DNA from 2 places in the Enterococcus avium genome. Region 2 is predicted to be linked to the other one. Evidence: riboswitches for the same ligand, from Rfam matches in the RefSeq annotation. Region 2 holds a riboswitch; the other holds the start of a gene.
What was found. A riboswitch is a leader RNA that binds a small molecule or an ion and turns the genes downstream of it on or off. The one in region 2 is predicted to bind cobalamin.
Positions count from the first base shown of each region.

Region 1: another riboswitch for cobalamin. It lies ahead of AUF14_RS07550 (ECF transporter S component); the one in region 2 lies ahead of AUF14_RS06160 (1-propanol dehydrogenase PduQ).

Region 1 covers NZ_NBSL01000002.1:1,471,894-1,475,108, forward strand. Annotated here, with positions in the region: gene AUF14_RS07540 (GHMP family kinase ATP-binding protein) at 1-506, opposite strand, end outside; gene cobD (threonine-phosphate decarboxylase CobD) at 497-1,567, opposite strand; gene AUF14_RS07550 (ECF transporter S component) at 1,589-2,089, opposite strand; cobalamin riboswitch at 2,409-2,578, opposite strand; gene AUF14_RS07560 (amino acid permease) at 3,148-3,215, shown strand, end outside.
Region 2 covers NZ_NBSL01000002.1:1,193,866-1,197,080, reverse strand. Annotated here, with positions in the region: gene AUF14_RS06175 (helix-turn-helix domain-containing protein) at 1-275, shown strand, start outside; gene AUF14_RS06170 (cob(I)yrinic acid a,c-diamide adenosyltransferase) at 300-875, shown strand; adenosylcobalamin (AdoCbl) riboswitch at 920-1,069, shown strand; gene AUF14_RS06160 (1-propanol dehydrogenase PduQ) at 1,343-2,470, shown strand; gene AUF14_RS06155 (ANTAR domain-containing response regulator) at 2,767-3,215, shown strand, end outside.

The sequences.
Region 1 (3,215 bases), 280 kb from region 2:
GAATGAAAAATTTCGGTTTGTAAGGTTTCTTCCGGCTCCAAAACAACCACGTAAAACTGAGGAGCCCATCCGCTACTCTTTCTTACTGACCCATTTTTCTGCTCAAACAATGTGAGTGTCGGAAAAAGGATACTGTCTGTACGTTCAATTGCCAAACAAATGTCGATAATTTCATCTCTGGTAATTTTTCTTCCATAGTAAGCAGCCGTTGCTTGGCAAGCTGCGGCAATATCCGCCGTACTACTAGCCATCCCTTTAGCTATCGGTAGTTCTGAATTGATCACGAAAGATAGCTTTTCTCTTTTAGCATTCGGTATTCTTAAGTGATCCAGCGTTTTATTGATCGCTTTCTCGATTTTTGGTTTAGCTCCTTTAGAAGCAATTCCCGTTTGAAGCGTCACTTTAGAAAACCGATCAATTCCATAACTAACTAGTTTTTGCGAATCACCGAGCCAGCCTTGAATTAATTCTCCGCATGAACCGGTACAAGAAGCAGTCACTCGCATAAAATCGCCTCCAATGCATCAAGTAAGGATTTGTTATCAACTCTTGATTTAACTGCAATTCGATAATATTTTTGAGACAAGCCATGAAAGCTATTACAATTTCGAATCAGAATATTTTTTTGGATCAATTTTTCTTGTAGACAACCCGAACCCTGATACCGCAAGAAAATAAAATTCGTCTGACTAGAAAACGTTTCTAGCTCCTTAAATTGAGCCAACCCCTTTTCTAAAAACCTTCGTTCCTCTGCGATATAGCGCTGACTATCCTTAATAAATCTTGTTTCCTTCAATGCTTGCTGTCCGGCAATATCTGCAAAGGTATTAATGTGCCAAGGCACAGTTTTCGCTTCAATTTGAGCTAGAACAGCGCGATTACTACTTAGCAAGTAGCCTAAACGCAAACCTGGAATCGCAAACATTTTTGTCAACGATCGAAAGATGTAGAGGTTTTCATTAGTGCTGATTGAAGAAACAAGCGAATATTCCTCCCTTGTAAAATCTACAAATGCCTCATCGATAATTAAGGCTATCTCTTCTCTCTGACAAAATAGAGCTAATTCCTCAAGTTCAGATTGCTTCAGCATTTGACCAGTTGGATTATTTGGGTTACAGAGGCAGATGCCATCCACTTGTTGCTCCTTCGCTGATTGTATCAATTCTGCAATTGTCCATTGAAAATTGCGTTGCTCCAAATTAAAATAGCTAAATTCAGTCTTTTGTTGACTAAAAGCTGCTTCATACTCCATGAAAGTCGGTGCAAGCAATAATAATCTTTTCAGCATAAGCGTTCTTCCCAACATAAAAATCGCTTCTGCAGCCCCATTGGCTGGATAGACAAATTCTGCTGAAATCTCATGAAAATCAGCGATTGACTGGATTAGTGCATGGTATCGAATATCAGGATAATGAACTAGCTCCGCAATGCCCTTCGTTAGTGTTGCTTTGACTCCTTGGGGAATACCTAAGGGGTTGATATTTGCACTAAAATCAATTAACTCTTTCTTATCTATCTGATATAATTCACTGATTTCTTGAATATTTCCTCCATGCTTCACTGCCATAATAACGACTCCGCTTCTTGATTATTTTAGAAAGATTGCTTCTTTATATTTTTGTGGAATTCCTAGAATCACAATCTCAGATAGAGTTAAATTCACGACTGTCGCCAAGGTCAGGGGGACGAAAAGCATGAAAACAACCGGCCCCATCAATGGATAAAGCAATAGCAAATCCAATGGTACATTGATTACGTAAGCCACCAGCATCGAAATTATCGAAGCTGCGACCTTATTTCTTTGCAACTTTTTGCGCGTCCAGCTATAAAAGAACATACAGGCCGCCATCAATACAGCAATAATCAGATGAATTGGCAAAGTATTAGGAAACCCTGACAGTAACGCTGAGATCATGTGTCCGAAAAATCCTAAAAATGCTCCTGCGGCAGGGCCAAGAATGATTGCACCAATAAATGCGGGAAAAGAGTCTAATGCGATTGAACCAAGGATTTTAATGTTTGCCCCAATCACACATAGCGCCAGCAGAATTGCTAATGTTGCCAATTTCTTTGTTGAATACTTCATCATGTTTCACTCCTTATTCGTTTTAATGTATTAATTTTTCAAGTAAAATTAGTTCGATTCGAATGTCGTATATCATTCAACTAAAGTTCTTGAGCTTCAATTTGATTCTTATTGCTTAATATCCTTCTGTTTTAAGTAACCTGCGAAAAGTTGAACTGACATCCTTATTCGTTTTGATATACTATTTGTTTTCTCAGTAAATTCTGATTGATAACCAAAAAAAATAAACGCAGCGAGTCCAGAAAAGATGGTCTCGCCGCGTTTTTTATTTGTATAAATACACCAAATAATACCGTTAGCAAAATAATCTTCCCAATCCAATTATTTTTTAATCCCTGAACAAGGTATCCTGACTTTGCATCCATTTACTATCTCGCCTTCCCGAAAAGTGGCTTGTGAGAGTTCATCCGCATATACAGTAGAAAGGGGCTGTTGAGGATTTTCACCTCATTCCCTTGATCAGTTATTAAGTATTCAATTTTTCTTTATTATAGCAAACGTTTCTCCTTATTCTTGGCTTTTTTCCATAACTCAGCCACATTGTGCTATTTTGAAAAAGGTAAGAGCAAAATATTACTATATTTAAAACTGATTGACGATTTAAAAAAATGATGATCGAAATATGTACTATCCTCACGGAACCAAGCAATCGTCATCATCATTCGCTCTAGAATGTAGAAGAGAACTGTGTCCTTCAATAATCTTGATATGTATTCTAAAAAGATAGTCTTCAGAATCTTATTTCCCTGCTCAAACGATATAAAATACTGCTATTTTCAGATTTAACTACTGGTTAAAGGTTTTTCTTGAATTTTAATAAAGCAATCAAAGGAAAGCTATTCAATCGCTGAAGTTCAGCCAAATTTTGTTATTTCGAACCTAAAACAAAGCAATATATTGTTATTATTTATTATTCGATTTGAAAAATCATTGATTTATCAATCTTTTCATTCATTTTTATCTACCGCTTTTTTGATGAAGTAATTCTTTTAAATCAAAATTCATCTTGTCTTTTTATTTAAAAGAAAATAAGATGGAGAAAAGACTTTAAGGAGCGGACGATGACTAAAAAACAATCTTCACAAAATCTGATTTTGATCATTACCACTACTGTATACTCATTTTCTAG
Region 2 (3,215 bases):
TGTATCTGAGTCAGTACTATTTCAGCAAGCTTTTTAAAAAGGAACTAGAGATGAATTTTGTAACCTATTTAAAATACCAGCGAGTAATCAAAGCCAAAGAGTTTCTCCGTCATTCAAACTTGAGTATCGATGACATTGCCCGACGTGTCGGCTTTTCACAAACAAGCTATTTCTGCAAGAGTTTTAGGGACATCACTTCAAAATCTCCCTCTAGCTTTCGCAAAGAAATAAATATCGAAAAATATCTACCGTTGGAACGAACGATGACTGTTTAACAGCTTACAAAAGGAGAGATGAATATGCGAATCTATACAAAGACAGGCGATAAGGGTATGACAAAGTTAGTTGGTGGTGCTCAGGTTGCAAAGGATTCCGATCGGGTAGAAAGCTATGGAACAATCGATGAATTAAATTCATGGATCGGCTTTATTATTTCAGAAACCCAAGACACACAAATCAAAAAAGAACTACAAGAAATTCAGCAAATGCTTTTTGATCTGGGAACAGATTTAGCAACACCAGAAAGTACCAGAACTGAAGGACGCCTGTATTCCGGAAGTTCTTGCTGGCTAGAAGAACGAATTGATCGCTACACCGATGAAGCTCCGGAAATTGAACGTTTCATTCTACCTGGCGGAACAACAACCGCAAGTATGCTCCATGTCGCCAGAACAATCACCCGCAGAGCAGAGAGATCCATAGTGACCTTAAACTGGACATCTAGCTTAAATAGTGAAATTGTCATTTTTATTAACCGTCTGTCCGATTATTTTTACGCACTGGCGAGAGTCATCAATGCGCGGGAAAAACAAGAGGACATTTTTTACGAGCGTGGTGAAAAAGTTTTCCATAAGATTAAAAGTACGGGCTTATAGATTGTATTCGCTTACGAATTATGCTATTTTATCTGTAGGTCAACAATAGTTATTTTATGAAAAGGATAAATGGAAACCAGTGTAAATCTGGTACGGTGCCGCCACTGTGAGAAGCAGCGCATGCTTTGTAGTCAGATCTTTTTATTTTTTTCATTAGCGGGCATGCTGTTTCGTTGCAAAGCAGGATGTTTTCTTTACAAATCCTTGTTAAGATAAAAGATCCAGCCCAACTAAAATAAGATAACTGTTTTAACCGTTTTATTGTACATTGCTGTACAGTAATGGGAATGGGCTGGTCTTTCAAAGCGGAAAGAGATTACAGGTACAAGGATGTACTGCTGACTCCCTTTTGTTGAAATTTTACAATTAAATAACCAGTCTTTACAAGGTAGTAATGATGCAGAGCAATGACGCTCCAGACAATGAATGATTGTTTGGAGTGTCTTTTTTATTTAAGGAGGAATAGTATGCAAAAAATCCATTTTAAGACAACGATCTGGCTGGGTTCAGAGGTTCTCGAGGGGCTTAAAGAACTGAAAAATAGACGAATCTTTTTAGTAGCAGATCCATTTTTGATCGAAAACGGCCAGATCAATGAAATCGTTCGCCACATTGATCATAACGATTACTTGGTATTTAGTGATATCGTCCCAGATCCGCCAATTGAGAAGATTGTCAGTGGAGTGAAGCAAATCGTTGATTTCCAAGCAGACATTATATTGACCATTGGCGGAGGATCGGCAATTGATGCAGCAAAAGCCATGAAATATTTTGCCAATCGAATACTAACAAACAAGATTGATCAATTAATTGCTATCCCTACGACAAGCGGAACAGGCTCAGAGGTAACGAATTTTTCAATCATCACAATTCCGGAAAGAGGAACGAAATTCCCTCTAGTTACAGATGAAATTCAGCCAGATATCGCCATTTTAGACACGAACTTAGTCATGGGCGTCCCACCTGCAATCACTGCGGATACAGGAATGGATGTCTTAACTCATATCCTCGAATCATACGTCTCTACTAAGGCTACTGTTTTATCTGACGCGTATTGTGAAAAAGCTGTCAAACTTGTTTTTAAATATTTGGAAAAGGCCCACAAAAACGGTGAGGATCGACAGGCAAGAGAAATGATGCATCTTGCATCTTGTTTGGCTGGTATCGCCTTTAATCAAACATCATTAGGAATCAATCACGGGATTGCTCACGCCGCGGGGGCTCGCTTGCACATTCCTCATGGTCGAATCAACGGGATTTTATTACCTAGTGTAATTCAGTTCAATGCGGATTTAAATGAGGCAGGACATCTCCAAAATAAGGCAGCAGTGAAATATTTAAAACTAGCTAAATGCTTAGGTGCATCAACAAATAATCCACGTATGGGAGTGAACACGCTAATTCGTCAAATTATTCAGTTGCGGAACAGCTTAAAAATGCCAGCAACACTCTCAGAATTTGGCCTTGAAAAGAGAGAGGTTGAACAAGTAATACCAGCAATTGCCGAAGCAGCAATAAATGATGCTTGCACAAAAACAAATCCTGTTGTGCCATCTCTCCAAGACATCGAAACGATCATTCAAGAGATTTTATAAAAGCATTGACAGCCCTTTCAAACTACCATATAATCGAACTAGCACAACGAGGTGCTCCCAAAATTTAAGAGCAATGAAGCTCCTTGATAGAAAACAGACATTTTGTTATTGTTTTTTATTTGGGAGCTTTTTATGTCTACTTTATTTGTCTTTTTCTTTCATAAAGGAGCACTTGTTGAAGTACAAAAAAGAAATTTCGCGTACTTTTTAATGAGGTTTGTTAGATAGATCACTAGAGATTATTTTTACACAAGGGAAGTAGGCGGATTCTTGAAAAAATGTAAGGATGTGAAGGGATGAATGGAAGAGTTGTAATAGTGGATGATGAGCCAATTACAAGATTTGATATTCGCGATATTCTGCAAGGAGCGGGCTACGAAGTCGTTGGCGAAGCAGCAGATGGTTTTGAAGTCATTGAAATTTGTAAGAAAACGCGCCCGGATGTTGTTTTAATGGATATTCAAATGCCCGTTTTAGATGGACTAAAAGCAGGAAAAAAAATTATTCAGGACAATACAGCCAGCAGCATTGTGTTTCTATCAGCCTACAGTGATGTTGAAAATACGACCAAAGCAAAGAATCTTGGCGCAATTGGCTATCTGGTAAAACCCTTAGATGAAAAATCATTGATCCCAACGTTGGAAATGAGTATTGCTCGCGGTAAGGAAACTCAAGATTTAATCAAGCAGGTTGAAAAATTGAAGACAAAATTAGACGAGCGAAAAATCATCGAAAAAGCAAAAGG